DNA from 4 places in the Shinella sp. HZN7 genome. Region 4 is predicted to be linked to each of the others. Evidence: riboswitches for the same ligand, from Rfam matches in the RefSeq annotation. Region 4 holds a riboswitch; each other region holds the start of a gene.
What was found. Region 4 has a riboswitch for cobalamin ahead of bluB (5,6-dimethylbenzimidazole synthase). Riboswitches for the same ligand answer to the same signal wherever they lie in the genome.

Region 1: linked by a shared signal. The riboswitch ahead of shn_RS10480 (CbtB-domain containing protein) and the one ahead of bluB (5,6-dimethylbenzimidazole synthase) in region 4 are both predicted to bind cobalamin.
Region 2: linked by a shared signal. The riboswitch ahead of nrdH (glutaredoxin-like protein NrdH) and the one ahead of bluB (5,6-dimethylbenzimidazole synthase) in region 4 are both predicted to bind cobalamin.
Region 3: linked by a shared signal. The riboswitch ahead of shn_RS19540 (hypothetical protein) and the one ahead of bluB (5,6-dimethylbenzimidazole synthase) in region 4 are both predicted to bind cobalamin.

What each region holds. Positions count from the first base shown of each region.
Region 1 covers NZ_CP015736.1:2,169,042-2,176,986, forward strand. The annotation lists gene cobW (cobalamin biosynthesis protein CobW) at 1-592, opposite strand, end outside; gene cobU (bifunctional adenosylcobinamide kinase/adenosylcobinamide-phosphate guanylyltransferase) at 596-1,120, opposite strand; gene shn_RS10475 (CbtA family protein) at 1,122-1,910, opposite strand; gene shn_RS10480 (CbtB-domain containing protein) at 1,923-2,099, opposite strand; cobalamin riboswitch at 2,146-2,513, opposite strand; gene shn_RS10485 (peptidoglycan-binding protein) at 2,593-4,473, opposite strand; gene shn_RS10490 (cobyric acid synthase) at 4,611-6,074, opposite strand; gene shn_RS35775 (hypothetical protein) at 6,321-6,464, shown strand; gene shn_RS10495 (ABC transporter substrate-binding protein) at 7,219-7,945, shown strand, end outside.
Region 2 covers NZ_CP015736.1:1,710,227-1,718,171, forward strand. The annotation lists gene metE (5-methyltetrahydropteroyltriglutamate--homocysteine S-methyltransferase) at 1-1,790, shown strand, start outside; gene shn_RS08305 (acyl-CoA thioesterase) at 1,787-2,608, shown strand; cobalamin riboswitch at 2,635-2,853, shown strand; gene nrdH (glutaredoxin-like protein NrdH) at 3,104-3,325, shown strand; gene nrdI (class Ib ribonucleoside-diphosphate reductase assembly flavoprotein NrdI) at 3,335-3,733, shown strand; gene nrdE (class 1b ribonucleoside-diphosphate reductase subunit alpha) at 3,730-5,895, shown strand; gene nrdF (class 1b ribonucleoside-diphosphate reductase subunit beta) at 5,910-6,899, shown strand; gene shn_RS08330 (ETC complex I subunit) at 7,351-7,656, shown strand; tRNA gene shn_RS08335 (tRNA-Arg) at 7,680-7,756, shown strand; gene shn_RS08340 (BA14K family protein) at 7,822-7,945, opposite strand, start outside.
Region 3 covers NZ_CP015736.1:4,060,278-4,068,222, reverse strand. The annotation lists gene metH (methionine synthase) at 1-2,294, opposite strand, end outside; gene shn_RS19540 (hypothetical protein) at 2,378-2,593, opposite strand; cobalamin riboswitch at 2,695-2,912, opposite strand; gene shn_RS19535 (GH36-type glycosyl hydrolase domain-containing protein) at 3,332-7,945, shown strand, end outside.
Region 4 covers NZ_CP015736.1:2,048,904-2,056,848, reverse strand. The annotation lists gene shn_RS09935 (NAD+ synthase) at 1-1,419, shown strand, start outside; gene shn_RS09930 (ammonium transporter) at 1,423-1,770, shown strand; gene shn_RS09925 (diguanylate cyclase domain-containing protein) at 1,921-3,381, shown strand; cobalamin riboswitch at 3,513-3,734, shown strand; gene bluB (5,6-dimethylbenzimidazole synthase) at 3,780-4,472, shown strand; gene shn_RS09915 (DUF2865 domain-containing protein) at 4,465-5,571, opposite strand; gene shn_RS09910 (phytanoyl-CoA dioxygenase family protein) at 5,839-6,900, shown strand; partial or broken gene shn_RS09905 (ABC-F family ATP-binding cassette domain-containing protein) at 7,052-7,945, shown strand, end outside.

The DNA of each region.
Region 1 (7,945 bases), 120 kb from region 4:
CACGCACCGACTTCAGGCCGTCGGCATCGATCAGGTCGGTCTTGTTGAGCACGATGAGGTCGGCGGCGGTGAGCTGGTCCTCGAACAGTTCTTCCAGCGGGCTTTCATGGTCGAGGTTTTCGTCTTCAACGCGCAGCGCATCCACCTTGTCGTGATCGTCGGCAAAGCGGCCGGCGGCGACGGCGGCGCTGTCGACCACGGTGATGACGCCGTCGACCGTCACCTGCGTCTTGATCTCCGGCCAGTTGAAGGCGGCGACGAGCGGCTGCGGCAGGGCAAGGCCCGAGGTCTCGATGACGATGTGGTCCGGCCGGTTCTCCCGCTCCAGGAGCTTCGTCATGGTGGGGATGAAGTCGTCGGCGACGGTGCAGCAGATGCAGCCGTTGGTGAGCTCGATGATATCGTCCTCGCTGCAGGCCTCCGCGCCGCAGCCCTTCAGCACGTCGCCGTCGACGCCGAGATCGCCGAACTCGTTGATGATGAGCGCGATGCGTTTCCCCCCCGCATTCTGCAGGAGGTTGCGGATCATCGTCGTCTTGCCCGCGCCGAGGAAGCCGGTGATGACGGTGGCGGGGATCTTCTGTTGCAGCATGGCTCAACCCTTCATTTTCAGCGGCAGTCCGGCCGCGACAAAATAGACTTCAGGCACGAGGGCGGCGACCTGCTGGTGCAGCCGCCCGGCATGGTCGCGGAATTCGCGCGCCATGCGATTGTCAGGCACGATGCCGAGGCCGACCTCGTTGGAGACGAGGACGATGCGGCCGGGCGCCTGCCGGATGGCCTCCAGGAGGCCGGAGGATTCGGCGGCGATGTCCCGCTCTTCCAGCATCAGGTTCGTCACCCACAGCGTCAGGCAGTCGACGAGCACGGCCCTGTCGGCCCGCGCCACGTCCCTTATGCGCGCGGCGAGCGCCAGCGGCTCCTCATGCGTCTGCCAGCCATCGCCGCGATCCTCCCGGTGCCTTGCGATGCGCGCGCGCATCTCGTCGTCGAAGGCGCGGCCGGTGGCGATATAATGACGCGAGAGGCCGGTCTTAGCGACCAGCCTCTCGGCAAAAGCGGATTTTCCGGAACGCGCACCGCCCAGAACCAGGACGGCTCCGGGCGATGTCGATGTCATGTCAGGCAGCCTTGGCGATCTTCTCGTTGGCAAAGCCGAGCGAGAGGCCGAGCACGATCCAGAAGAACAGGGTCGTGGCCAGGGCGGCGACGGCGAATTCCGCGCCGAGCACGGCCGGAACGTTGCTGGAGATGTCGCCCGGCTGCGGCGCGCCATAGACCTGCGGCGCCGCGATCAGCACGATGCCGATGACCTTGGCGACGATGTTCTGCTTGAGGAACAGCAGGTAGAGGCCGGCCGCCGACAGGATGACGGTCGCGATCCACCAGACCTGGCGGTCGCCGAGATCGGCGGCGGGGAAGCCCGGAAGCTCCGGCGGCAGGCCGATGGCCGGCAGCATGTGCACGGCAAGCCACCCCGCCGCGCCCCAGAGCGCGCCGTTCGCCACCGTGATCGGATGGCCGGAAACGAGGCTGAGGCCGGCGAGCAGCAGGCCGAAGCCGGCGCCCGTGACGAGGTTGGCGAGCAGCGTGCCGGAGAACCGGCTCATGCCGAACATGATGCCGCCCTCCTCGTGGTCCTCGCCCTCGTGGGCATAGGCGACGGAGACCGGCGAGAGCGCCGAGGCGACGTCCAGGATGACCGCGCCGAGCGAAGAATGGTCCTGCGTCTGGGCGGCGCCTTCCGTGCCGGGCGTCGTGCCTTCCGCGGCGGGCGCGGCTTCGTCGCCGCCCTCGAACTCCTCGGCATGCAGGATGAGCGGAACGACACGGGCCTCCTGGGCGGCCGTCATCAGCACGCCGGAGAACAGCCCGGCCACCAGGGCGGCCAGGAGATAACGAACGATCATGTCAAGAACTCCTTAGTGGCAGGGAAAGCCGTAGGAGTGACGCGTATCGTGGGCCGTGTCGTGCAGCACGGCGGAATTCGCAAGGCCGGCACCGAAGACCAGGAAGGCGCCGAGCAGGAGAGCGAGGACACCGGCGACGAGACGATCGTTTGCGGAAAGGGTAACAGAAGACGTAGTCGAAACAGCCATGACAACCTCCGTGCAGGCAGCGGGGAAACCTCCCCAGGTCGGACGAAATGCCCTTACATTGGCTGGCAGGTCTCCTGGCTCGCAGCGTCCGGCGTCCAAAACGCCTGCGGGGCACCCTCGCCTTCCCAGGCTCCGGCATCGCGAAAAGGCGGACGATTCGTAGAGAAAGAGGCGTCCAACCTCTGCTGATCGCGATGCCACCCAGTGGCTTTTCCGGCTGGTCGTCAAGACGCGGGGCGAAGGCACCATTGCCCCTTTCCGCGCAGATCCTCCCGTCCGGATGGGCGTCCCTCGCCACTCTACAGTCGCGGGGTCGGCCGTGATTGCAGCGCCCTGATTGGGTCCGCCGCGTCACATTCCCATTTACTCCCCGATCCGTTTCCGGATCCGGGAACCATCCAATATTCCGGATGATTATGCTTCCGCCCCTGCGAAGTCAATCGACCGGCAGCGTCATCACCTGTGCTGAAACCGCCGTCCGGCCGTCGCGATCTCAATAGCCGGGGATGATCACCACGCCACCGCCGCCATTGTAATAGCCGTCGTCGCGGTAGTAGCGCTCGTAATAGCCGTCGACCGGGCCTTCGAGCACGTCATAGTCCTGCTGGTAGCGGCGCTGGCGATTCTGCCGGGCCTCGGCATATTGCGCCGCCTGCCGGAGGGCGCGGTACTGCTGGCGGGAGAGGTAACCGTCGGCGCGGTAACCGGACGAGCCCTGCCAGGCGGCGATCGCGGCGCGGGTGCGCGAGCCGAAGACGCCGTCGACGCCATAGGTGTTGAAGCCGAGCATGCTCAGCCAGCGCTGCGCCTGCACGCGGGTCGATCGATCCATATAGGCCTCGCGGCGATCGACGACCGGCTGCTCGGCCTTGCGCTCGGTCTCGACGGTGGCCGTTTCGCTTTCCTGCTTCGGCTTGGCCGCCTGCCGGGCCGTGTCTGCCAGCGCCGCAAGGCGCTCGCGCGCATCAGCGACGAAGCGGCCGTCCGGATATGCGTCGAGATAGGCGCGGAAGGCCTTTTCCGAACCGTCGAGCACGGCCTTCTGGAAGGTCTCCTCCTCGCGTTTCGCCGCATCGTCGGCCTGTTCTACGGCAAGGCCGCGGTTCTTCGTGTCCGCGTCCTGCGCTTCGTTTTCGCGGGCCGCGGTGTCGTTCGCCTGCGCGGCCCGTTCGGCGGCGGCCGCTTCCTCGGCGCGTTTTTCGGCTTCCTCGGCAAGGCGGGCCGCCTCGGCAGCCTTGGCCTCGGCGTCGGCAGCGGCCTTGGCGGCTTCCGCCTTCAGCCGTTCCACCTCGGCGGCCTTTTCCTCTGCAAGCTTGCGGGCAGCGGCGGCCTCCTCCTCGATCCGCGCCTTCTCGGCCGCGGCAGCCTTTTCCGCTTCTACGCGCCGGGTCTCGGCCTCGCGCCGGGCAGCGGCTTCCTCCTCCGCACGCGCCTTTTCCGCGGCGGCGGCCTCTTCGGCCTTCTGGCGCTCGGCCTCGGCCTTCAGGCGGGCGGCTTCCTCCGCCTTGGCCTTCTCGGCAGCGGCAGCGGCCTCCGCCTTCAGCCGCTCGGCCTCGGCGGCCTGCTCCTCGGCAAGCTTGCGGGCGGCCGCTTCCTTCTCTTCCGTCTCCGCCTTCAGGCGGGCGGCCTCTTCGGCGCGGGCCTTTTCCGCCGCAGCGGCTTCCGCGCGCGCCTTCTCCTCGGCCGCAGCCTTTTCCTCGGCAAGCTTGCGCGCCGCGGCGGCTTCCTCCGCCTTCTTGGCGTCCGCTTCCGCCTTCAGCCGCGCCGCCTCCGCCTCGGCTTTCACCTTCTCGGCTTCCGCCGCTTTCTGCGCGTCCTCTTCGGCCTTCAGGCGCGCGGCTTCCGCCTCGGCCTTCGCCTTCTCGGCGTCCGCCACCTTCCGCGCCTCTTCCTCCGCCTTCACACGCGCCGCTTCCGCATCCGCCTTGGCTTTCTCGGCTTCTGCGGTCTTGCGGGCCTCTTCTTCGGCCTTGGCCTTTTCCGCGGCAGCCTGTTCCTCAGCCTTCGCCTTTTCGGCGGCCGCCGCCGCGTCGGCCTTGGCCTTGGCATCCGCCTCGGCCTGCTCGGAGGCGCCCGTCGCCGGCTTCGCCTTGGCGGCGGCCTGCAGTTCGGCGATGCGCAGGCGCGCCATGGAGGCGAAGGTACCGTTCGGATATTGCTTCAGATAGCCTTCATATTGCGCGACATCGCTGCCGGCCGAGACCTTCTGCCAGAGCGAGAACTCCTCTTCCCAGCGTTTGCCGGCGCTGCCGGCCTCCTTGCCGGTCGCAGCCTGGGCAAAGGCGACCGCCGGCTGGCCGGCGAGCGACAACCCGACGATGCCGGCAATGCCGAGCCGCACCAGAACGGAGCGTGCGAGAGGTCCAGAACCCATATATCCCACCCTTTCGGATCGCGCGAAGGCGCAAGCGCCCGGCGATCCCGGGCGGATTTCCGTCACTCCTCGCACCGAATTCTGGCGCAACTTTGGTGCGGCAGGCCGGCAGCGGAGGAACCCGATGTCTGAACGTTTCAGAAGGCCGGTTTAATCAGGCCATCGAGCCAGCGCGGATCGAGAACCGCCTCCAGCTCCGCCGCCACGCCGTCGAGCGCCGCATCGACGCTCGCCCGGTAATCGAAGCCGCCGCCCTCGATGCCGAAATCGGCAAGCAGCCCGGCGCGATAGGCGTCGCTCGACAGAAGGCCGTGCAGATAGGTGCCCATCACCCGCCCGTCGGGCGAGAGCGCGCCGTCCGGCCGCCCGTCGATGCTGACGGAGGGACGCAGCGCATCCGGCCCGGTGGTGCGGCCGAGATGGATCTCATAGCCTTCGAGCGGCACGTCATATTGCAGCGAGCGGGCCGTGCTGTTGCGCACAGTCTTTTCCGGCGCCATCTCGGTCTCGACCGCCAGCAGGCCGAGCCCCTCGACCTCCCGTTCACTGCCCTCGATGCCGAGCGGGTCGGTGACACGGCTACCGAGCATCTGGTAGCCGCCGCAGATGCCGATGACCCGGCCGCCGCGGCGCATGTGCAGGGCAAGGTCGCGGTCCCAGCCGGCGGCACGGAAATCCCTGAGATCCGCGATGGTCGATTTCGAGCCCGGCAGGACGACAAGGCCGGCATTGGCCGGAAGCCGTTCGCCCGGCCGCACGAAGACGAGGTCCACCTCCGGCTCGGCCTTCAGCGGATCGAGATCGTCGAAATTGGCAATGCGGGAGAGAACGGGCACGGCGACCTTCAGCGCCCCGCCCTCGCCCCTGGCCAGCCGCTCCAGCACCACCGAATCCTCGGCCGGCAGGCGCGCCGCCTCTCTCAGCCACGGCACGACGCCGAAACAGGGCCAGCCGGTGAAGCGGGCGATCTCGGCAATGCCGCTGTCGAACAGCGTCACATCGCCCCGGAACTTGTTGATGAGATAGCCGGTGACCATGCGCCGGTCCTCTTCCGGCAGGATGGCATGGGTGCCGACCAGCGAGGCGATGACGCCGCCGCGGTCGATGTCGCCGACGAGCACGACCGGCACGCCGGCGCGCGTGGCAAAGCCCATATTGGCGATGTCCCCGGCCCGGAGGTTGATTTCCGCCGGCGAGCCCGCACCCTCGACGACGACGAGATCGGCGCCGTCCGCGATCGTCTCGAAGCTTTCCATGACGGCGCCCATCAGCTTCGGCTTCAGCGCCTGGTAGTCGCGCCCCTTCGCCTGGCCGAACACCCTGCCCTGCACGATGATCTGGCTGCCGACGTCCGATTGCGGCTTCAGGAGCACCGGGTTCATGTGCACGGAGGACGGCACGCGGGCGGCCAGCGATTGCAGCCACTGGGCCCGGCCGATCTCGCCGCCATCGGCCGAAACGGCGGCATTGTTCGACATGTTCTGCGGCTTGAAGGGGCGCACCTTCAGCCCGCGATTGGCGGCAATGCGGCACAGCCCCGCCACCAATACCGTTTTTCCGACATCCGAGCCGGTGCCCTGGAGCATGATCGTTCTGGTCATGCGGTCCTCGTAGCATTCCCGCCCATTGCCGAAAAGCCCTGACCTACCGCAATTTAGCCGCAATCCGCGCCCGGCCGCTCGCGCCTTTTCCCGGCGAACCGTCATGCGCCGGGAGCATGGCTGTCATGCTGTTCCTTTTGCGACATATTGCGCCGTGAACAACCATGGTTTTCCGCATGGAGAACGCCTATATCAACGCTATCACACAGCCGAGGCGCGTGGCTTCGGGTTTCAAGGACAAAGACAATGCTGTTCATCTTCAGCAAGCCGAACTTCGTACAGATCGCCTGGAACGGCGAAGCCCCCCAGAGCCAGTCCCGCGTGCGCAACGTCGTCATGGACGCGCCGCTCGGTCCCCTCGGCTTCATCCGCACGCGCAACGTCGGCTGATCCTTCGAGCGCGACGTCAGGTCCCGCTCGCATCCAGCGCCGTCTCTCTCCGGGAGGCGGCGTTTTTTATTGCCCTGAAACGGCGAAAGCCGTGCATCCCTTCCGGTGATGCACGGCTTGCCAAAATACGCATGGCGGCGTCCGACAAAAACGCGTCGGAGCCCAGGCACCCCGGTACGCAATACCTTTCCGGAGCAGGCGGCGATGTCCCCCGCCGTGAGAGAACCAATAGCGGTACATCCTTACCGGACCGTTATCGGGAGCTTAAGCAAAGATGAATCGCGATTATTTTTGAAAATTTTTGCGATAATTTTCCGAAGGCCCGAAGCGGCGCATTCGGAACAGGATTTGTCCGCTTTCAGCGACCATCGCGCCTTACCGTGCGAACCACCCCCCTGATCATTTGCCCTGATGCGAGCAAACGCCCATTTTTTCCACCGCAAGGTTGCTGGAATTTCAGCCTTTCGGGCGGCCGGAGCAGCCCGTCGGCCATATGCCGGCCGCGCAGGAGGTTGATTTCTCTATGAGAACCCGTAGGCTGCCCTTGTGACGCACGAAGATAGGTTGTCGGTGACAGGGTTCCGCCGGCAAACCAGAAAAAGGCTCGGCGTCGCTGCAGCAGGGGGATTGGCTCGCCTCACCTGGCATCGGATCCCCGTGGCTGTCGCAAAACTTTCGGGCAGTCGGGACAACGCAGTAGCCTGCGCTGCCTTCCGGGTTGATCGCTGCATCCAAGACTGGGAGGTCTTAATCCATGAAGAAGCTCCTTGCTTCCACCATCCTTGCCGCCGGCCTTTACGGCTTTGCCGGTTCTGCCCAGGCGGCAGACTGCGGCGACGTCTCGATCGCCGAAATGAACTGGGCCTCGGCGGGCGTCGCCGCCCATGTCGACAAGCTCATCCTCGAAAACGGCTATGGCTGCTCGGTCACGCTGGTGACCGGCGACACGATGCCGACCTTCACCTCGATGAACGAGAAGGGCGAGCCGGACGTCGCGCCCGAAATGTGGGTCAATGCCGTGCGCACGCCGCTCGACGCGGCGATCGCCGAAGACCGCCTGATCCAGCTTGCGCCGCTGCTTTCGGAAGGCGGCGTCGAAGGCTGGTGGATCCCGAAATTCCTCGCCGACGCGCATCCCGACATCAAGACCGTGCAGGACGCGCTGAAGCATCCGGAACTCTTCCCCGCGCCGGAAGACTCCTCCAAGGGCGCCGTGCACAACTGCCCCTCGGGCTGGAACTGCCAGGTCTCGACGGACAATCTCTACCGCGCGCTGGATGCCGACAAGGACGGCTTCACGCTCGTTGACACGGGCTCGGCGGCGGGCCTCGACGGCTCGATCGCCAATGCCTTCGAGAAGAAGAGCGGCTGGCTCGGCTACTACTGGGCGCCCACCGCCATTCTCGGCAAGTACGAGATGACCAAGCTCTCCTTCGGCGTCGAACACGACAAGGCCGACTGGGACGCCTGCACCGCCGTGC
Region 2 (7,945 bases), 340 kb from region 4:
TCAAGCCGCTCGACCTTCTCGCAAGTCTGCTCCCCGTCTACGAGGAACTGTTCCGCAGGCTCGCTGCGGCCGGTGCGGACTGGGTGCAGGTCGACGAGCCGATCCTCGCGCTCGACCTTACCGAAGGCGAACGCCACGCCTTCAAGCTTGCCTATGACCGCCTTGCCAAGGCTGCGCCCGGCCTGAAGGTGATGCTGACGACATATTTCGGTGCGCTGGCCGACAATCTCGAAGCGGCCGCCGCGCTTCCGGTGGCCGGCCTTCACATCGATCTCGCGCGCGCCCCGGAACAGCTCGACGCGGTCGCAAGGACGGTGCGGGCCGATCAGGTCCTGTCGCTCGGCGTCATCGACGGGCGCAACATCTGGCGTGCCGATCTTGCCGCCATTCTCGATCGGCTGGCGCCGGTCGTCGCCGCACGCGGGGCCGATGCCGTCGCGGTCGCGGCTTCCTGCTCGCTGCTGCATGTGCCGATCGACCTGGAGCTTGAAACCGCGCTGGATGCGGACCTCAGGACCTGGCTTGCCTTCGCCACGCAGAAGCTCGGCGAGCTTGCAACGCTCGGCAGGGGACTGGCGCAAGGCAAGGATGCCGTGCGGGAAGCGGTGAACGATGCCGCGCAGGCGATTGCCGCCCGCGCCTCCTCCCCGAAGGTGACGGATCCGCTCGTCCGGGGGCGCGTCGCCGGTATCGACGCGGGCATGAAGACGCGTGCAAGCGCTTTCGAGGACCGCCGCGCGGCGCAGGCGGATGCCATCGCCTTGCCGCTCTTCCCCACGACGACCATCGGTTCGTTCCCGCAGACCAGCGATGTCCGCAAGGCGCGCTCGGCCCATGCCGGGGGCGCGCTGAGCTACAAGGACTACGAGGCCTTCCTGCGCAGGGAAACGGCGGCCGCCATCCGCTGGCAGGAGGAGATCGGCCTCGACGTGCTGGTGCACGGCGAGTTCGAGCGCAACGACATGGTGCAGTATTTCGGCGAGCAGCTTTCCGGCTTCGCCTTCACCCGGCATGCCTGGGTGCAGAGCTACGGCTCGCGCTACGTCCGCCCGCCGATCATCTTCGGCGACGTCTCGCGCCCGAACCCGATGACCGTGCGCTGGTGGCAATATGCGCAGTCGCTCACCCGCAAGCCGGTGAAGGGCATGCTGACCGGGCCGGTGACCATCCTCAACTGGTCCTTCGTGCGGGACGACATACCGCGCAGCGAAACGTGCCGGCAGATCGCGCTTGCCATCCGCGACGAGGTGTCGGACCTCGAAAAGGCCGGCGCGAAGATGATCCAGATCGACGAGGCCGCCCTTCGCGAAGGCCTGCCGCTCCGCCACAAGGACTGGCGGCACTATCTGGACTGGGCGGTCGAAGCCTTCCGCCTGTGCTCCAGCGGCGTGGCGGACGGAACCCAGATCCACACCCATATGTGCTACTCGGAGTTCAACGACATCATCCCGGCCATCGCGGCGATGGATGCCGACGTGATCTCCATCGAGACCTCGCGCTCGAAGATGGAGCTTCTCGATGCGTTCCGGAACTTCCGGTATCCGAACGAGATCGGCCCCGGCGTCTACGACATCCACTCGCCGCGCGTGCCCGGGACCGAGGAGATGACCGGTCTCCTGTCGCTCGCCCGCCAGCGCCTTCAGGATCGCCAGCTCTGGGTCAATCCGGATTGCGGCCTCAAGACCCGCAAGTGGGAGGAGGTGAGGCCGGCGCTCGTCAACATGGTCGAGGCCGCTCGGCGCCTGCGCGATGCCGACGGCCCGCAGGACGCCGCGGTGACGGCGCGATGAGCCGCGCGCTCGAAGACACGGCGGTGCCGGGAGCGATCCCGGCACCGCCCAGCCGTCTCATCGCCCTGGTCTTTCCCGGCGATACGAACCATCACGGAACGCTCTTCGGCGGCGCGGGGCTCGCGCTGATGGACCGTATCGCCTTCATCGCCGCCACCCGCCACGGGCGCGTGCCTTTCGTGACGGCGTCCGTCGATCGCGTCGATTTCCAGGCCCCGGCGCGTGTCGGGGAACTGGTCGAACTCGTGGCACGCGTCACGCGCGTCGGCCGCAAATCCATGACGGTGGAGGTGGAGATGGTGGCCGAGGGCCTCGTCAGCGGCGAGCGGCGGCTGTGCACGCGGGGCAGCTTCAGCATGGTCGCCGTTCCGCCGCCGCATGCAGCGCCGGGCTGGTGCCTTCCGCCCGTGGCGGCGGTGCGGGAGGAGGCCGGCCTCGGCCCATGCGCGAGCGACATCGTTTTCGCCGACCAGGCGAACAGTTTCGGCCGCATGTTCGGCGGCGAGGCGCTCGCCGCCATGACCAGGGCGGCCTTCGTCGCGGCGACACGCCACGGCCGGCGCATCACGGTGCTCGCCGCTTCGGAACGGGTCGATTTCCGCGCGCCGGTCGCGGTGGGGGCGATCGTGGACACCGTCGCGACCGTCGTTCGCGTCGGGCGCACGTCGATGACCGTCGCGGTCGAACTGTGGTCGGAAGACCTGATGAGCGGCGCGCGCGCCTGCACGGCGAAGGGCCGCTTCGTCATGGTCGCGGTGGACGGCCGGGACCGGCCCGTTCCCGTCCGCCGTGACGAAACCGTTGATAAGCCATCATAGTGATTGACGCATTTTTTACCTCGTCTACTATATCTTGTGTTCGAGGTTCCTTCGATTCGAGAGGATCGAAGGCTAAGACGGGAATCCGGGGCGGCCATGATGGCCGCGATTGTCCGGAGCTGCCCCCGCAACTGTAAGCGGCGAGCATTCGTTCGAATAAGCCACTGAGGCGCCAATGCCTTGGGAAGGCGAACGGATGCGGCGACCCGCAAGCCAGGAGACCTGCCTCGTCCATGAACGTCCACGGGCGGGGTGTCCGGATGGCGAGCGTCGGGCTGCGGAAGGATGCCGCCCCGCCGTCTCCCCGATACCCTGCTGCAATGTCTCGGGGTGAGGTCATGTCGATCCTGTTTCCAGTTCCTCCGCGCGAGTAGGCGGCGCCCCGCGCCCGGCCGTCGGCAGACAGCCGCCCGTACCCTTTGAAATTCATCGCACGGCCATCGGCGGATGGCCGAACGATTTCCCATGCCTGATTGAAAAAAAACGAGGAAAGCCATGTCGATCACCGTCTATTCCAAGCCCGCCTGCGTCCAGTGCACCGCGACCACCCGCGCGCTCGACCGCCAGGGCATCGACTACAGCATCGTCGATATCTCCGAGAATGCCGAGGCCTTCGCCCTCGTGCAGGGCCTCGGCTACCGCCAGGTTCCGGTGGTCATTGCCGGCGAGCGGCATTGGGCCGGCTTTCGCCCGGACATGATCAGCGCGCTCGCCTGAGCCGGGGCCATGGCCGGGCTCGTCTATTTCTCCAGCCGGTCGGAAAATACCCGCCGCTTCGTGGCAAGGCTCGGCATCGACGCCCTGCGCCTGCCGGTCGATGCGGCGGAGGAACCGCCGGAAGTCGAGGAGCCCTTCGTGCTGGTCTCGCCGACCTATGGCGGGGGCGGGGAGAAGGGGGCGGTGCCGAAACCGGTCATCCGCTTCCTCAACAATCCGCGCAACCGAAGCCTGATCCGCGGCGTGATCGCGGCGGGCAACACCAATTTCGGCACGGGATACGCCGTCGCGGGCAACATCATCGCCGCGAAATGCGCCGTGCCGTTCCTCTACCGTTTCGAACTGCTCGGCACGGATGAGGACGTCGACAACGTCAGACAGGGACTGGAACGATTTTGGACACGATGAACTCTTTGGTGCCGCGCACGGGCGAGAAGCCGGCGAAGGTCCCGGAAATCACGGCGCTGGACTACCACGCGCTGAACGCGATGCTGAACCTCTACGACGAGGAGGGGAAGATCCAGCTCGACAAGGACAGGCAGGCGGCCAAGCAGTATTTCCTCCAGCACGTCAACCAGAACACCGTGTTCTTCCATAACCTCCGGGAGAAACTCGATTATCTGGTGACGGAGGGCTATTACGAGCAGGAGGTGCTCGACCAGTATGCCTTCAATTTCGTGCGCGATCTCTTCGACCGCGCCTACGACAAGAAGTTCCGCTTCCCGACCTTCCTCGGGGCGTTCAAGTACTACACGTCCTATACGCTGAAGACCTTCGACGGGAAGCGTTACCTGGAGCGCTACGAGGACCGCGTCTGCATGGTGGCGCTGACGCTGGCGCGCGGCAGCGAGGCGCTTGCCCGCGACCTCGTCGACGAGATCATGTCCGGCCGCTTCCAGCCGGCGACGCCCACCTTCCTCAATGCGGGCAAGAAGCAGCGCGGCGAGCTCGTGTCCTGCTTCCTGCTGCGCGTGGAGGACAATATGGAGAGCATCGGCCGCTCGATCAATTCGGCCCTCCAGCTTTCCAAGCGGGGCGGGGGCGTGGCGCTGTCGCTCACCAACCTTCGCGAGATGGGGGCGCCGATCAAGCAGATCGAGAACCAGTCCTCCGGCGTCATCCCCGTCATGAAGCTCCTGGAGGATTCGTTCTCCTACGCCAACCAGCTCGGCGCACGGCAGGGGGCTGGCGCGGTCTATCTCCACGCCCATCATCCTGACATCATGCGCTTCCTCGACACCAAGCGCGAGAATGCGGACGAGAAGATCCGCATCAAGACGCTGTCGCTCGGCGTCGTCATTCCCGACATCACCTTCGAGCTCGCCCGCAACAACGAGGACATGTACCTCTTCTCGCCGCATGACGTGGAGCGAGTCTACGGCGTGCCCTTCACCGAGATCTCGGTGACGGAAAAGTACCGCGAGATGGTCGAGGACGGCCGCATCCGCAAGAAGAAGATCAAGGCGCGCGACTTCTTCCAGATCATCGCCGAGATCCAGTTCGAGTCGGGCTATCCCTACATCATGTTCGAGGACACGGTGAACCGGGAAAACCCCATCGCCGGCCGCATCACCATGAGCAATCTCTGCTCGGAAATCCTGCAGGTCAGCGAGGCGAGCGAATTCAACGACGACCTGTCCTACGCCAGGATGGGCAAGGACATCTCCTGCAATCTCGGCTCGCTCAACATCGCCGCCGCGATGGACTCGCCGGATTTCGGCCAGACCATCGAGACGTCCATCCGCGCGCTGACGGCTGTTTCCGAGATGAGCCACATCTCCTCGGTTCCCTCTATCGAGAAGGGCAATGACGACAGCCACGCCATCGGCCTCGGCCAGATGAACCTGCACGGCTACCTCGCCCGCGAGCGCATCTTCTACGGCTCGCAGGAAGGCATCGACTTCACCAACATCTATTTCTACACGGTGACCTACCACGCCATCCGCGCCTCGAACCGGCTGGCGGTGGAGAAGGGCGTCAGCTTCAAGGGCTTCGAGAACTCGAAATACGCCTCCGGCGACTATTTCGACAAATATACCGAGGCCGAATGGCTGCCGGCGACGGAAAAGGTGAAGGCGCTCTTCGAAACGGCCGGCATCCATGTTCCGACCCGGGAGGACTGGCTGGAGCTGAAGGCCGCGGTCATGCAGGGCGGGCTCTACAACCAGAACCTCCAGGCCGTGCCGCCGACGGGGTCGATCTCCTATATCAACCACTCCACGTCCTCGATCCATCCGATCGTCTCGAAGATCGAGATCCGCAAGGAGGGCAAGATCGGCCGCGTCTACTACCCGGCCGCCTACCTGACCAACGACAATCTCGATTATTACCAGGACGCCTACGAGATCGGCCCGGAGAAGATCATCGACACCTATGCGGCGGCGACGCAGCATGTCGACCAGGGCCTGTCGCTGACGCTGTTCTTCCGCGACACGGCGACGACGCGCGACATCAACCGGGCGCAGATCTACGCCTGGAAGAAGGGCATCAAGACCATCTACTACATCCGCCTTCGCCAGATGGCGCTGTCCGGCACGGAAGTGCAGGGCTGTGTCTCCTGCGCCCTCTGATATCGGTGACGACCATGAACATCCAAGTGAAGACCAAGGCCCCGAAGGCCGCCAGCGCCGTGCGCGCCATCAACTGGAACCGCATCGAGGACGACAAGGACCTCGAAGTCTGGAACCGCTTGACCGGCAATTTCTGGCTGCCGGAAAAGGTGCCGCTCTCCAACGACATCCCGTCCTGGGCGACGCTCAAAGCCGAGGAGCAGAAGCTCACCATCCGCGTCTTCACCGGCCTGACCCTGCTCGACACGATCCAGAACGGCGTCGGCGCGGTGACGCTGATGGCGGATTCCGCCACGCCGCACGAGGAGGCGGTGCTCTCCAACATCGCCTTCATGGAGGCGGTGCATGCGCGCTCCTATTCCTCCATCTTCTCGACGCTGTGCCTGACGCCGGATGTCGACGACGCCTATCGCTGGTCGGAGGAGAACGAGTTCCTGCAACGCAAGTCCGCGCTGATCCTGGAGCAATACGCCTCCGGCGACCCGCTCAGGAAGAAGGTCGCTTCCGTCTTCCTCGAAAGCTTCCTGTTCTATTCCGGCTTCTACCTGCCCATGTACTGGTCGAGCCGCGCCAGGCTCACCAATACCGCCGACATGATCCGCCTCATCATCCGCGACGAGGCCGTGCACGGCTATTACATCGGCTACAAGTTCCAGCGCGGCATGGAGCGCCTGAGCGCCGAAAAGCGGCAGGAGATCAAGGACTTCGCCTTCGACTTCCTGCTGGAGCTCTACGACAACGAGGCCAAATACACCGAGGAGCTCTATGACGGCGTCGGCCTCACCGAGGATGTGAAGAAATTCCTGCACTACAATGCCAACAAGGCACTGATGAACCTCGGCTACGAGGCGCTCTTCCCGCCCGAGGCCTGCAAGGTCAATCCCGCCATCCTCTCGGCCCTCTCGCCGAACGCCGACGAGAACCACGACTTCTTCTCCGGCTCCGGCTCGTCCTATGTCATCGGAAAGGCGGTGGCGACCGAGGACGAGGACTGGGATTTCTGAGAAAAGGCGAGGGGGCGTCGCCAGATCGCTCCCGTCCCATGCGAACCTTCGCTCCGAACGCCTGTTCACTGGGCCGCGGCCTGGCGCGGAGGGAAGGAAGAGCGCAGGGCTGCGTAACTGAAATGCCTGCTTGACTCCCGCGGATCGAGCGGGCATTTCCACGGACAAGGAAGCAAAGCGTGCCCGGCACGGTTTGCCGCCGAAACAACGGAGCACAACGGGCATCAACGCTCGCCCGGTGTGGGCCGAAACTGAGAATCTGATACCTCGCATAGGCCGTGTCGGTCGTTTGGGACCACAGGCCGGGAGTTTGAATCTCTCCAGTCCGGCGGGCGTTTCGATGCCAAATGCGCTTTCGGTCATTCCCCCTTTACGGAATCCGGGTTATGCATTCTCGAACGCGCGCCGGCGGAACGGTGCGCCGCTATGCGAGAATTCTGGAGCCGCTTCGATGACCGCGAAGATCTATCGTCCCGCCAAGACCGCCATGCAGTCCGGCAAGGCCAAGACTCATCTCTGGGTCCTGGAGTTCGATGCCGAGAAGCCGCGGACGATCGACCCGATCATGGGCTATACGAGTTCCGGCGACATGTACCAGCAGGTCAAGCTGACATTCGAAACGAGCGAAGAGGCGATCGCCTATGCCACGCGCAAGGGCATCGACTTCCGCGTGATCGAGCCGAAGGAAGCGACCCGCAAGCGCGTCGCCTACCCGGACAACTTCCGCTTCAACCGCATGCAGCCCTGGACCCATTGAGGTTTCGCTGGCCCGCCAGCCCCGGCCCCTTAGCTCAGCTGGATAGAGCATCTGCCTTCTAAGCAGAATGTCGCAGGTTCGAGCCCTGCAGGGGTCGCCAAATCGCCTTCGCAAAAAAAGGGCAGCCGGATGGCTGCCCTTTCTGTTTGTCCACTTGCGTCTTGCTTACGAATAGGGCGAGACGCACTGCTGGCGCGGGCCGTTGTAAGGCTGGAACGTGTTGTCATAGGCCCGGTACGAGCGATAGCGGTTGGCACACCAGCTCTGGTGCGATCCGCTGCCGGCCTGC
Region 3 (7,945 bases), 2.0 Mb from region 4:
CCGCCATTGGCGAGCTTTTCGGCCTCCATGTAAGGCAGCAGAACGGCGACGGCCTGCTTCATCACGCGGGCGGATTTGACGACCTGCGGCAGGAACATCTTTCCGGCGCCGAAGAGGTCGCCCACGACGTTCATGCCGGCCATCAGAGGGCCTTCGATGACGTGCAGCGGGCGTTCGGCGTTCTGCCGCGCCTCTTCCGTGTCGATCTCGACGAATTCGGTGATGCCGTTGACGAGGGCATGTTCGAGGCGTTTTTCCACCGGCCAGTCGCGCCAGGCGAGGTCGCGTTCCCTGGCTTCCTTGCCGGCAGTGCCCTTGAAGCGTTCGGCGATGTCGAGCAGGCGCTCGGTGGCGGTGCCGCCGGCCTTCGGTGCGCGGTTCAGCACCACGTCCTCGCAGGCCTCGCGCAGTTCCGGCTCGATCGTATCGTAGACGGCGAGCTGGCCGGCATTGACGATGCCCATGTCCATGCCCGCCTGGATGGCGTGGTAGAGGAAGACGGCGTGCATGGCTTCCCGCACCGGCTCGTTGCCGCGGAAGGAGAAGGAAAGGTTGGAGACGCCGCCGGACACATGGACATGCGGCAGCGTCGCGGTGATTTCGACCGTCGCCTCGATGAAGTCGACGCCGTAATTGTCGTGCTCCTCGATGCCCGTCGCGACGGCGAAGATGTTGAGGTCGAAGACGATATCTTCAGGCGCAAGGCCGGCGACTTCGGTGAGCAGCCTGTAGGCGCGGGTGCAGATCTCCACCTTGCGCGCCTTCGTGTCGGCCTGGCCCTTCTCGTCGAAGGCCATGACGACGACGGCGGCGCCATAGGCGCGCACCAGTTTGGCGTGATGCAGGAAGGCTTCTTCGCCCTCCTTCAGCGAGATCGAGTTGACCAGCGGCTTGCCCTGCACGCATTTCAGGCCCGCCTCGATCACCTCCCATTTCGACGAATCGATCATCACCGGAACGCGGGCGATGTCGGGCTCGGCGGCGATGAGGTTGAGATATTCCACCATTGCCCTTGTGGAATCGATCAGGCCCTCGTCCATGTTGATGTCGATGACCTGCGCGCCGTTCGCCACCTGGTCGCGCGCGACATCGAGCGCCGCGGCATAGTCGCCCGCGGTGATCAGCTTGCGGAATTTCGCCGAGCCGGTGACGTTGGTGCGCTCGCCGACATTCACGAAGGGGATGGCCTCGGTCAGCGTGAAGGGTTCGAGGCCCGAGAGGCGCATGTGGCGCGGGATGTCGGGGATTTCGCGTGGCGAGTGGCGCGCGGCGGCCGCGGCGATGGCGCGGATATGGTCCGGCGTCGAGCCGCAGCAGCCGCCGACGATGTTGACGAGGCCATCGCGCATGAAGCCCTCGATCTGGGCGGCCATTTCCTCCGGTGTTTCGTCATATTTGCCGAAGGCGTTCGGCAGGCCGGCATTGGGATAGGCGCAGACGAAGGTCTGGGCGACGGACGAGATCTCCGCGAGATGGGCGCGCATGGCATTGGCGCCGAGCGCGCAGTTGAGGCCGATGGAGAAGGGCTCGGCGTGGCGCACCGAATTCCAGAAGGCCTCCGGCGTCTGGCCGGAGAGCGTGCGGCCCGAGAGGTCAGTGATCGTGCCCGAGATCATGACGGGCAGTTCGATTCCCTTTTCCTCGAAGACCGCGCGGGTGGCGAAGATCGCCGCCTTGGCGTTCAGCGTGTCGAAGATCGTCTCGATGAGGATGATGTCGGCGCCGCCGTCGATGAGACCGCGCACCTGGTCGGCATAGGCGATGCGCAGATCGTCGAAGGTGACGGCGCGGTAGCCGGGATTGTTGACGTCCGGCGAGATGGAGGCGGTGCGGTTCGTCGGGCCGAGCGCGCCGGCGACGAACCGGCGACGTCCGTCCTTCTCGGCGGCCCTGAGGCCGGCGCGGCGGGCAAGGCGCGCGCCGTCGCGGTTGAGTTCGTAGACCATGTCCTCCATGCCGTAGTCGGCCTGGGCGATGGTCGTGGAGGAGAAGGTGTTGGTTTCCAGGATGTCCGCGCCGGCGAGCGCATAGCGATAGTGGATGTCCTCGATCGCCGCCGGCTGGGTCAGCGTCAGGAGATCGTTGTTGCCCTGCTGGTGGCAGGCGCAGTCGCCGAAGCGCTCGCCGCGGAAATCCTCCTCCACCAGCTTGAGCGTCTGGATTTCCGTGCCCATGGCGCCGTCGAGCACGAGGATGCGCTCGCGCGCGGCGGCCTGGAGGGCGGCGAGGATCTCGCGTCCGTCGCGCGGCGGCAGTTCGGGGCCGAACAGGGTGTCCAGGTGCGATTTGGCCATGGCAAAGCCCTCCGGTGCAATAATCCTGCACCGGAGATCACATAAAGATATCTTTATGTCAATATGTCTTTATGCGGCTGTGGTCAGTGCACCAGCCGATCCGACCCGGCCAGCGAGGCGAAAAGCGCCTTCAGGCGGGCGATATCCGGATCGACCTTCTCGTAGCGCGAAAGTTTCTGCACCTCCTTCAGCGCCTCGACGGCAAGGTCGGCGCCGCGCGGCTGCCAGAGCAGCCAGGAGATGAAGATGGATTCCGGCTTTCCGGTGCCGGAAGGACCGTCATTGGTGATGGCAAGCATTTTCTTCCCCAATCGGAAAATTGGGGGATGACCGGACGCACGCTGCTGGAACTTCGCCCGGAGGGCGAAAAGCAAGCGCACCACTGGGACACCCCGCCCATGGACGTTACGACTGTCAGGGCAGGTCTCCTGGCTTGCGGGTCATCGCGTCTGTCTCGCCTTCCCGGTGATATCCACCAGTGGCCTGGAGCGACAGCAGCTCGCCGTTCACAGTTGCGGGGGCAGCGCCGGTCTTGGCGCTCCTTTCGGAGCATCGCACCGGCTTCCCTCTTAGCCTCCGAGCCGATCGACTCGGAAGACCCTGACGCCGGCAGACTGGCTTGGGCGAGGCTGCAAGTCAATGGCGGGATCGGTCATGCACAGGCGCGACAAGGGCGTTGGGAACTTTTATCGACCTCGGGCATTTCGCATCCACCGGTTCTATGCGCCCCCTCGCCCTTTACGCGGGGCGGGCGATTCACCAAAACCGCAAATGAGGGTCAATGCTGTGCCATCCGGTCCTGTTGACATGTTGCAAGTCTCTGTCCTTACGGCTAAAAAATGCCGTTTTCATGCACCACGCGGCCAGGATGCCTACCAGCGTGTCGCCTGAGCCATGTCCACCCCATCCGCGCCGTCGGGGCGCTGTTTGGTCGCATGGCTGATCGCGGCACCGAGATGAAGCCTGTCCGCAAGAAACCGTTCGGCACAAAGGCCGTTGCCGGATGGTTCAACATGGCCGGATCCAGAATCAGAAACATGCCCCTTCACAATACGCCGCAAGCCGCCTCGCGCGATGCTGACGCCAAGCAGATCGACTATAACGATTCGATCCGCGCCACCTATCTGACGCTGGAAGAGCTGGCCGAATGCGGTGAGGCCCTGGCGCGCGACAAGAGCGCGCCGCTGCCCGGCTTCCAGCCCTTCGAGTTCCGCGCCCGGCACAAGGAAAACGAGAAGGAAATCTTCCGCGTCTATCGCGCGACGGCCAAGGATGTCGAGGCGGGCGCCCAGATCACGCCGGCGGCCGAATGGTTGCTCGACAACTACTATGTCGTCGAAGAGGCGATCCAGGAGGTCCGCCGCGATTTTCCGCGCCGCTTCTATCGCCAGCTTCCGACCATCGAGGTCGAAGGGCAGGTGATGCCGCGCACGCTGGCGCTCGCCTGGCTCTATGTCGCGCATACCCATAGCGGCGTCTCGCACGAGGGCCTGACGGCCTTCGTCCAGGGGTTCCAGAAGGTCGACGCGCTGAAGATCGGCGAACTCTGGGCGCTGCCCTCCTTCATCCGCTTCGTACTGCTCGAAAACCTCCGCCGCATTTCCAGCCGCGTCGAGCGTTCACGGAAAATGCGCTTCAAGGCCAACGAGGTGGCCGATGAGCTGATCCGCCTCAACGATCCGGAAAAGTCCATCGCGCATCTCCAGTCGCTGGAGAGCTTCATCGACGACAACACCTTCGTGATCCAGCTCCTCTATCGCCTGCGCGATGGCCTGACGGCCTCCGGCGCGGTGATCCAGTGGCTGGAACGCAAGATCGAGAGCCGCGGCAGCGACCTCGAAGAGCTGATCGTCGCGGAGAACAACCGCCTGTCCTCCGGCAATGTGACGATGAGCTCGCTCATCAAGAGCCTGCGTGCGGTGGACGACACGGAATGGCCCGTCTGGTTCGAGAGCGTCAGCCGCCTCGACGAGGCGCTGCGCCAGGGGTCCGACTACAGCGACCTCGATTTCGGCTCGCGCAACAAGTACCGCAACACGATCGAGCGTTTCGCCCGCCGCTCCGGCAAGACCGAGCTGGAGGTGACCGAGACGGCGCTGGCGATGACGGCGGAAGATGCTGCCGCCCACGCGGAAGACCCCGACTACGAGGCCAATGTCGCGGCCTTCCTCGTCGGCAAGAAGCGCAAGCTGCTCGAAAAGCGCATCGGCTACCGCCCGTCGATCGTCCAGCGCATCGTGCGCTTCGGCCGCAAGCTCGACTGGTTCGCCATCGCCGGCCCGAACATCCTGCTGACGCTCCTGGCGATGATCGCGGTCTATTATTTCCTCGACCAGCTCGATATCCCGGATGGCGCCTGGCTGATCATGCTGGTGCTTTTCGCCCTGCCCGCTTCGGAGGGGGCGACGGGCCTGTTCAACACGCTCGTCACCTTCTTCGTCACGCCCTCGCGCCTCGTCGGCTACGAGTTCAAGGATGGCATTCCCGAGGATGCGCGCACGCTCGTCGTCGTGCCCTGTCTGATCTCCAAGCGCGACCACGTCGACGAATTGGTGCGCAATCTCGAAGTGCACTACCTCGCCAATCCGCGCGGCGAGATCTATTTCGCGCTGCTCAGCGACTGGGCCGACAGCCAGGTGGAGGAATCTCCGGCCGACCTCGACGTGCTCGACTACGCCAAGCGCGAGATCGCGACACTCTCCGCGCGCTACGCCTATGACGGCCGGACGCGTTTCTACCTGCTACACCGCCGCCGCCTCTACAATCCCTCCGAAGGCTGCTGGATGGGCTGGGAGCGCAAGCGCGGCAAGCTGCACGAGCTGAATCTGCTCTTGCGCGGCGACGGCGACACCACCTTCCTGCCGGGCGCCAACATCGTGCCGGCGGACGTGAAATACGTCATGACGCTCGATTCCGACACACGCCTGATGCGCGATGCGGTGACGAAGCTCGTCGGCAAGCTGCACCACCCGATCAACCGCCCGGTGATCGACGCGGAAAAGGGCGAGGTCATAGCCGGCTACAGCATCCTGCAGCCGCGCGTCACCCCCTCGCTGACGACGGGCAAGGAAGCCTCGACCTTCCAGCGCATCTTCTCCGCCGACCGCGGCATCGACCCCTATGTCTTCACGGTCTCCGACGTCTACCAGGATTTCGTCGGGGAAGGCACGTTCACCGGCAAGGGCCTCTACCATGTCGATGCCTTCGAGACGGCGGTGAAGGGCCGGATCGAGGAGAATTCCGTCCTCAGCCACGACCTGCTCGAAGGCTCGCTCGCCCATTGCGCGCTGGTGACGGATGTCGAGCTGGTCGAGGACTTCCCGACGCGCTACGGCACCGAAACCTCGCGCCAGCATCGCTGGGCGCGCGGCGACTGGCAGCTCATCCCCTATATCTTCGGCCCGTCGAGCGGCATTTCCATGCTCGGCCGCTGGAAGATGTACGACAACCTGCGCCGCAGCCTCATCCCCGTCGGCTGGCTCGTCGCCTCCGTCATGGGCTGGTACTACATGGAGCCGCGCCAGGCGCTGATCTGGCAGCTCGTGCTGATCTTCCTGCTCTTCGTCGCCCCGACGCTCTCGCTGATTTCCGGCATCATGCCCCGCCGCAACGACATTGTCGCGCGCGCCCATGTGCACCGGGTCATCTCGGATATCCGCGCGGCCAATGCCCAGGTCGCGCTGCGCATCGCCTTCATCGCCCATTCGGCGGCCCTGATGGCCGATGCGATCGTCCGCTCGCTCTACCGCACCATTGTCAGCCGCAAGCTGATGCTGGAATGGCGCACGGCCGCGCAGGCCGACAGCGCCGCGCGCGGCGGCATTCTCGCCCATTACAAATCGATGTGGCAGGCCCCGGCGCTCGCCGCGCTCTCCGTGGCGCTCGCCATGGTCTCGAAGACGGGCTTGCCTTTCATCGGAATCCCCTTCGCCCTCGTCTGGGCGCTCTCGCCGGCCATTGCCTGGTATGTCAGCCAGACGGCCGAGACCGAGGACCAGCTCGTCGTCTCCGACCATGTCGCGACGGAACTGCGCAAGATCGCGCGCCGCACCTGGCGCTATTTCGAAACCTTCGTCACCGCCGAGCAGCATTACCTGCCGCCGGACAATTTCCAGGAAACGCCGCAGCCGGTGCTCGCCGAGCGCACCTCGCCGACCAATATCGGCGTCTACCTGCTTTCGGTGATTTCCGCCCGTGATTTCGGCTGGATCAGCTTCGAGGAGACGGTCCGCCGCCTCGAACAGACCATCGCCACCATCGACGGCATGCCGAAATATCGCGGCCACCTCTACAACTGGTATCGCACCAATACGCTGGAAACGCTGGGCCCGCGCTATGTCTCGGCGGTCGACAGCGGCAACCTTGCCGGCCATCTCATCGCCGTCTCCTCCATGTGTCGCGAATGGGCGGAAGCCCCCTCGGCCCATCTCCAGGGCAGCCTCGACGGCATCGGCGACGTCGCCTCGATCCTTTCCGAGACGCTGAAGCAGCTTCCCGACGACCGCAAGACCGTGCGCCCCCTGCGCCGCCTCATCGAGGAGCGCATCGCCGGCTTCCACAATGCGCTCGCCGCCGTCAAGCGCGAGCACGAATTCGCCTCCATCCGCGTCATTAACCTCGCGGTGCTGGCGCGCGACGTCAACAAGCTGATCGTCAACCTCGACCACGAGATCAAGTCGGCCGAAAGCGGGGAGCTCGCCAGATGGGCCGGCGCGCTGGTTGCGACCTGCGAGGCGCATATCGCCGACAGCGTCTTCGACCTCGGCAGCATCGAGGGCCTGCGCGAGCGCCTCGTCGTGCTGCGCGACCGCGCGCGCGACATCGCCTTCTCGATGGATTTCGGCTTCCTCTTCCGCCCGGAACGCCGCCTGCTCTCGATCGGCTACCGCGTCGAGACCAATGAACTGGACGAGGCCTGCTACGACCTGCTCGCTTCGGAAGCGCGCCTGACGAGCCTTTTCGCCATCGCCAAGGGCGACCTTCCGACAGAACACTGGTACAAGCTCGGTCGCCCGGTCGTGCCGGTCGGCTCGCGCGGCGCGCTGGTCTCCTGGTCCGGCTCGATGTTCGAATACCTGATGCCGCCGCTCGTCATGCAGGAGCGCCAGGGCGGCATCCTGAACCAGACCAACAACCTCGTCGTCGTCGAGCAGATGAACCACGGACGCCGCCTCGGCACGCCCTGGGGCATTTCGGAAGCGGCCTTCAACGCCCGCGACCACGAGCTGACCTATCAGTACACCAATTTCGGCGTGCCGACGCTCGGCCTGAAACGTGGTCTCGGCCAGAATGCCGTCATCGCGCCCTATGCCTCGCTGCTGGCGACGCAATATGCGCCCAAGGCGGCGCTGGAAAACCTCGAACGTCTGAGAAAACTTGGCGCGCTCGGCGTCTACGGCTTCCACGATGCCGTGGACTTCACGCCGACCCGCGTGCCGGAGGGCAAGACCTGCGCCGTGGTGCGCAACTACATGGCGCACCATCACGGCATGTCGATCGCCGCGGTCGCCAACGTCGTCTTCAACGGTGCGCTGCGCGAGCGGTTCCACGCCGATCCTGTCATCGAGGCGGCCGAGCTGCTCCTGCAGGAGAAGGCGCCGCGCGACATTCCGGTCATCAACGCCAAGCGTGAGCCGGAGACCGTCGGCAGC
Region 4 (7,945 bases):
GGCGTCATCGTCGGCTTTCCACGGCAGGACGAGACGGGGCGCTACAACGCCGTCGCCGTCATCGACGGTGGCAAGGTGATCGCGGTGCGCGACAAGGTGGACCTGCCGAACTATGGCGAATTCGACGAAAAGCGCGTCTTCGACCAGGGCGCGATGCCTGGTCCCGTCAATTTCCGTGGCGTGCGCCTCGGCATCCCGATCTGCGAGGACATCTGGGGCGAGCTTGGCGTCTGCGAGACGCTGGCCGAGAGCGGCGCGGAAATCCTGCTGTCGCCGAACGGCTCGCCCTATTATCGCGGCAAGGTCGACATCCGCCACCAGGTCGCCCTGAAGCAGGTCATCGAGACCGGCCTGCCGCTGCTCTACGCCAACCAGCTCGGCGGCCAGGACGAGCTGGTCTTCGACGGCGCCAGCTTCGCCTTCAACGCCGACAAGTCGCTCGCCTTCCAGATGAGCCAGTTCGAGGAGACGGTCGCGCTCACCACCTGGAAGAAGCGTGCGGACGGCTGGATCTGCGACGGCGGGCCGACGTCGCGCATTCCCGAGAAGGAGGAGGCGGACTACCGCGCCTGCCTGCTCGGCTTCCGCGACTACGTCAACAAGAACGGCTTCAAGAACGTCGTGCTCGGCCTGTCCGGCGGCATCGATTCGGCGATCTGCGCGGCGATCGCCGTCGACGCGCTCGGCGAGGAGCGGGTGCGCTGCATCATGATGCCCTACCGCTATACGTCGAAGGATTCGCTGAAGGACGCGGCCGATTGCGCCCGGCTGCTCGGCTGCCGCTACGACATCGTGCCGATCGAGGCGCCGGTGACCGGCTTCCTCTCCTCGCTTTCGGAGCTCTTCGAAGGCACCGAGGAAGGCATCACCGAGGAGAACCTCCAGAGCCGCGCGCGCGGAACCATCCTCATGGCGGTCTCCAACAAGTTCGGCTCGATGGTCGTCACGACCGGCAACAAGTCGGAAATGTCGGTCGGCTATGCGACGCTCTACGGCGACATGAACGGCGGCTTCAACCCGATCAAGGACCTCTACAAGATGCAGGTCTACGCCATTTCGCGCTGGCGCAACGCGCATGTGCCGCCGGGCGCGCTCGGGCCGACGGGGGAGGTGATCCCGCAGAACATCATCGACAAGGCGCCGTCCGCGGAGCTGCGCCCCAACCAGACCGACCAGGATTCGCTGCCGCCCTATCCGGTGCTCGACGACATCCTCGAATGCCTGGTGGAGCTGGAGATGAGTACCGAGGAGATCGTCGCCCGCGGGCACGACGCGGCGACGGTGCACCGGGTCGAGCACCTGCTCTACATCGCCGAATACAAGCGCCGCCAGTCCGCCCCGGGCGTGAAGATCACCAGGAAGAATTTCGGCCGCGACCGGCGCTACCCGATCACCAACCGCTATCGCGACCGGGGGTAGGGCGTGGACGGGCCTGCCGACGCGCCGGCCGCTCGCCCGGCCTTCACCGAGGAGGAAATGCGGCTGATCCGGCTGTGGTCGCTGAGCGACCTTTCGGCCGGACGGCAGCTTTCGGCGCAGATCGCCTATTTCGCGACGCCGGCGGTTTTCGGCCTCTACGGCCTTGCCACCGGCGGCTTCGTCGTCCTCGGCGTCGCCTTCCTCTGCATCCTGCTCCTCCTCGCCTGGGGTTTCGTCACCACCTGGCGCGACCAGCGCGATCTCGTGCTGATGCAGTCGATCTGCCGGAAACTCTCGGCGGGCGAGGAGACGGAGCCGGCGGGCTTCCCAGATCCGGCCAGCCGGAGTTAAGTTTTCGCTCACCAGCCCGCTTAAGCGAATTTTGCCGTCTCTCAACTAGCCTTCGTTCAACAAAGCCGGGAAAACCGGCGGGGGACAGGCAGGGAAACGATGACGGGCAAGGCACAAGGGGGCCGCGCGAGGCGGCGACGCGGAGTTGGTTTGGCGATCCGGACGGCGGCGGTGATGATCGTCCTCCTGTTCGGCGTCGCGAATTATCTCGTCCTCGACTATGCGATCGAGCGGGCCGACAGTTTTGTCGCCGAGACCGAGCGCACGCTGGTGCGCAACGAGTTCGGCCACCAGATCGACCAGGTGGTGCAGTATCAGAGCCAGTTGTCCTTCTGGGACAAGACCTTCGCCGAACTGAAGGACGGCATGCCGGGCGATGTCTTCGTAAGGGACCATATCCGCGACTGGATGTGGGCCGATTTCGGTTTCTCCTGGATGATCTTCACCACGCCGGGCGGCGAGAAGGTGCTCGGCGTCCATCGCGGCGAGAAGGTCTCCGAACGCAAGGCGCGCGAAAAGCTGCATTGGGTGAGCGACCTTACCCTCAAGGCCGAGCGCGCCTACCGCGAGGCGCTGTCGCCCGATCGCGGCGGCTGGCAGGTCAAGGGCGCCAAGGAGGATCCCGATCTCCTGACGCCGGCGCTGCCGGAAATCCATGTCTCGGGCATGCGCCTCATCGACCGGGTCATGAGCATCGTCGTCGTGCAGGCCGTCATTCCGAAGTCGCTCTACGTTCCCGCCAGCCGGATGCAGCCGACGCTGCTGATCACCGTCAAGCCCGTTTCGCAGAAGATGCTGGCCAATACCGAGCGGCGGCTCGGCGTGCACGATCTCGGCTTCACGCCCATCGTGACGCAGGAGCCGGGGCTGGTGATGACGCCGGTCGGCGCGGACAGCTACAATCCGATGGTCGCCTCCTGGCGGCCGAACATGCCGGGCACCTTCGTGTGGAAATCGGCGCTGCCGCAGATCGCGATGTTCGTGCTGGTCTTCGCCGGCGTCATGCTCTTCGTCACGCTGCGCTTTTCCGCGCTCGTCAAGGCGCTGCAGCGCAGCGAGGCGCAGAACGCCTTCCTCGCGCGGCACGATCCGCTGACGGGGCTGAAGAACCGCAGCGGTTTCGACGAGGAGGTGCGCCGCGCCGTCCGCAAGGGCGAGAACCAGCCCTTCTCGATCCTCGCGCTCGACCTCGACCGGTTCAAGGCCGTCAACGACCGGCACGGCCATGCGGCAGGCGATGCGGTGCTGCAGGCCGTCGCCCGGCGCTTTTCCGAGCGCATCGGCACGCTCGGCTCGGTCGCGCGTCTCGGCGGCGACGAGTTTTCCGTGCTGCTCACCGGCGCCTTCAGCCGGGAGGCGCTCCTCGAACTCGCCGAGGGCCTCGTGCGCGATGCGCAAGTTCCGATCGCCCATGACGGGCAGTTGCTGGCCATCGGCGGCAGCGCGGGCATCGCCCAGTTCCCCGACCACGGCGGCAGCCTGCATGACGTGATGGTGATGGCGGATGCGGCGCTCTATGCGGCCAAGAATGGCGGTCGCAACCGCGCCGTCCATGCCGGCGACATGGGCAGCGAGGCGGTGGCCGAGGCCGGCGCGGCGCGCGCCGCTTGAGGCCGCTCGCACCCGCCTGTGCCGAAATTCCCCAGCGCCCTGTTTCCATAGGCTTTCCGGCAAGGCCTGTCTGGGGCGCAGACGCGCCGGCTTGCGGCGCGCGCGGGGCTTGATCGCGCCCGCGCGCCGTGCGCATATCCTTCGCGTCAGGTGCCCGCTTCGGCGGGAGAATCGGGAATCCGGTGCGGGCGGAAGGCCCAGGTCCGGAACGTGCCCAACGCTGTGACGGGGATGGTCTGCGCCATGAAAGCCTGAATCGATTCAGGCTTTTGCCACTGGTTTTTCAACCGGGAAGGCAGGTGCAGGCCGCGTGACCCGAAGTCAGAAGACCGGCCTGGCACGATAGACCGAACCGCGCGGACGGCGGCAGGTTGTGACGCATTGTTGGGGAGATGACGATGCGAAGCGAACCCTTGGACCCTCTGGTCCGGGCGGGCGCCTTTTCCCGTGAGGAAAGGCAGGCCGTCTACCGTGCCATCGAAACGCGCCGCGACGTGCGCGACCAGTTCCTGCCCGATCCCCTGCCGGACGATCTCGTCGGCCGCCTGCTGCAGGCTGCCCACAACGCCCCGTCCGTCGGCTTCATGCAGCCGTGGAACTTCCTGCTGGTGCGCGGCGTAGAGACACGGCGGGCGGTGCATGCGGCCTTCCTGAAGGCCAATGCCGAGGCGGCGGCGATGTTCGAAGGCGAGCGGCAGGCGCAGTATCGCGCTCTGAAGCTCGAGGGCATCCTGAAGGCGCCGCTGTCGATCTGCATCACCTGCGATCCGACCCGCGGCGGCGGCGTGGTGCTCGGGCGCACGCACAATCCGCGCATGGACGTCTATTCCACGGTCTGCGCCGTGCAGAACCTGTGGCTGGCGGCGCGGGCGGAAGGCGTGGGCGTCGGCTGGGTCAGCATCTTCCACGACAGCGACATCCGTTCGATCCTCAGCATCCCCGGGCATGTCGAGATCGTCGCCTGGCTCTGCGTCGGCTTCGTCGACCGGCTCTATGGCGAGCCGGAACTGGCGGTGAAGGGATGGCGGCAGCGCCTGCCGCTGGAAGAGCTGGTGTTCGAGGAGCGCTGGCCGGGGGAGGGCGTCAGTTGACGCCGGCATCCACCGGGCGGCCGAGGTCGATGGCGGATTCGTTGGCCGGCAGGAAGACCGGGCCGACCGTGCGCACCTTGCTGCTGGCCGGGTCGTAGTCGCGTTCCTCGACCTTCGCCGGCAGCTTGACCGGGGTCTCTTCCTTCTTCGGCAGGGTGCGGATGGTGGTGATCGAGCCGGTCTCCGCGTCGTCTCCCGCGCCGGCGCGCGCCGTTTCGCCCTCGCCCTTCAGCGCCTTCTCGCGCTTGATCATCTCCTGGTAATAGGCCGTAAGATTGCAGCCGCAGGTGCCGGGCTTGGAGAGGTCGCGCGTGCGGTAGGAGAAGGCGTTCGGCATCTCGTAATAGGGCCGGCCGGTGACGGTGGAGGTCATCTGCTCGGTTTCCTGGCCGCTGGTCATCGACTGGTAGAACAGTTCCGTCTCGGTCTGCGGGCACATCATCGCGCAGACCTTCTGGTCGCGCCGGAAGTCGAGCGGCGTCGCGCCCGACGAGATGGGGAAGAAGCCGCCGTCGCAGGTGCGCACGCAGACGGTGCGCAGGTTGCCGTGGCCGTTGCTGCCGCCGAGCGAGCGCAATTGCAGCCGCCCGCTGCCTTCCGGCGCGGTGCCGAGCGGCAGGGTGCGCTTTTCGTCGAGCGCGCGCAGCGTCTCGGTCGCCGCGACCGGCATGACCCTCGCCTCGTCGCCGCAGCCGTTGTTCTTGAGCAGGGCGGTGAGGCGGTTGCGCTTGCCCTGCGAGGACGTGCCACCGGCAAATTCGCGCCGCTTCCTGTCGAGGATGTCGAGGTTGCGCTCCATCTTGCCGATGACCGTGGCGAGCGTGTCGCAGGCCTCGGCATTCGCGCCGCCGATGACGAGGATGCTGCCGCTCGAGCAGCCGAGGCGGCGCTGGTCGCTCCGGGCCTTGCGAAGCTGGATGTTCTGGCGGGCGATGGCGCCGGCATATTTGCGGGCGCTTGCGGTATCGACAACCACCTTGGGCAGGTTGGCAAGCTCCGCCTGCAGCCGCTCGCACACGCCCGCCGCCGCCGTGCCGCCCGAAAACGTGAGCGTCAGCCCGGTCGCAATGGCAAGGAGGAGGCGGACAGGCCCTTTCAAATCATCGATCCCGTGAATGTGGATGGGCCGCGATCCGGCCGCATGTGCAGCCCATATCATAGGCCGTGGCGGGGGAAGCGCAACGTGCTCCCGGATTTGTGATTAACGCCGGGCACAAAATATGAGTTGCGTATTCATCTTTTTGGCCGTGCCCCGCAATTGATCTCCCCTGGGCCTTGGTGTAGCACTCTCGGCAAACTCAACAGCCGGTCTGCGCCCTTGCCGCGCACCGCCCCGGGCGGAACCGGCCCTTGCAGGCAGGTACTCATGCGGATTTCCTCCATCTTGCTCAGCCCCTGGTACGCGCTCCAGCTCGCGTCCGGCGCAAAGTCCTTCGCGGACAATCCCATCATCGGCAGCAAATGGCTGAACCGGAAGGGCCTGCACGAAAAGCGCGTCTCGCTCGCCATGCGCATGGCCGCCTGGCGCCGCAGGAAGCTGGAGAACCTCGTCGCCCCGGAATACCGCCGGCAATATGCCGAGAACGGCTTCGTGAAGATCGAGAACTTCCTGTCCCCGGAGGTCTTCGAGGCGGTCACCCGCGAGATCGCCGAACGGGATTTCGAGCGCTACGACATGCTGCAGGGCGACACCGTCACGCGCCGCGCGATCATCGACGACAGCGACCTCGAAAGCCTGCCGGGCTTCAAGGCGGCGCGCAACGACCCGCGCATCACCAATCTCCTGCGCTACGTCTCGTCCCATGCCGGCCAGCCGCTGCTCGTCGTGCAGGTGGTGATGGCGCTGCCGTCCGTCGTCACGCAGGGCTCGACCGATCCGCAGACCGCGCTGCACAGCGACACGTTCCAGCCGACGGCCAAGGCCTGGCTCTTCCTGCGCGATGTCGGCGAAGAGGACGGTCCGTTCGCCTATGTGCCGGGCTCGCACGAGATGACGCCGCAGCGCCTCGCCTGGGAGCGCCGCATCAGCGAGAATGCCGATGCGATCGAGAACAAGTATTCCGCGCGCGGCTCGCTGCGCATCATGCCGGACGAGCTGACGGCGCTGGGCTACGGCCAGCCGGTCAAGATGACGGTGAAGGCGAACACCTTGATCGTCGCCGACACGCACGGCTTCCATGCCCGCAGCCCGAGCTACAAGACGACGACGCGCATCGAGATCTACGGCTCGCTGCGCCGCAATCCCTTCCTGCCGTTCACCGGCCTGCACATCGCCTCGCTGCCCTTCATCGCCTCCGGCATGAACCGGCTGATCATCTCGGCCATGGGGCTGCGCGGCAAACTCGGCCTCAAGGGCTCGCCCTGGAAGGATGCCGGCAGGGGCAAGGCCGATGAGTGGTCGAAGCGGCTGAAACAGCCCTCGGCCTGAGCCTCAAGACAGGACGAAGCGGTCGCCGCCCTTGCAACGCGGCCGGTCCGTCCCTAGATTTCCGGCAACGCAATGCCGACCGGATGGTGCACCATGGATTTCAACCCGACCGCAAACCGACTTCGTTTTGTCCTCGGGGAAATCCGTATCCATGCCGCATTCCATTACCCTTTCGAAAATCCGGTGGTCCACGCCTGACGGCCACACCCTCCTTTCCGATCTCGACCTGACCTTCGGCGCCGAGCGCGCCGGCCTCATCGGCCGCAACGGCGTCGGCAAGACGACGCTGCTGAAGCTCGTCACCGGCGCGCTGGTGCCGCAGGCCGGCAGCGTCACCGTGAACGGCACGCTCGGGCTCCTGCGCCAGAGCGTGCAGATCAGCCCGCAGGAAACCGTCGCCAGCCTGTTCGGCATCGTCGAGGCGCTCGACCTGCTTTCCCGCGCCGCGCGCGGGGAGGCGGATGCCGACGCCCTTGCCGATGCGGACTGGACGCTGGAGGCGCGGCTTGCCGCCGCGCTTGCCCGCGTCGGGCTGGAGGCGGAGCCGCAGACGCCGCTTGCCGCCCTTTCCGGCGGACAGCGCACCCGCGCGGCGCTTGCCGCCCTCATCTTCCGCGAGCCCGACTTCCTGCTGCTCGACGAGCCGACGAACAATCTCGACCGGGACGGGCAGCAGGCGGTCATCGACCTGCTCGCCGGCTGGCGGGCGGGGCGATCGTCGTCAGCCACGACCGCGCGCTGCTGGAGACCATGGATGCCATCGTGGAGCTGACGACGCTCGGCGCGACCCGCTATGGCGGCAACTGGAGCGCCTATCGCGAACGCAAGATGCTGGAGCTTGCCGCCGCCCATCGCGACCTTGCGGATGCGGAAAAACATGCCGCCGAGGTGGCGCGCACCATGCAGGTCGTCGCCGAGCGCAAGGCGCGCAAGGACAGCGCCGGCCGCCGCAAGCGGGCGCGCGGCGACATTCCGCGCATCATGCTGGGCGCCATGAAGGAGCGCAGCGAACTGACGGGCGGCGCCAATGCGCGGCTGGCGGAAA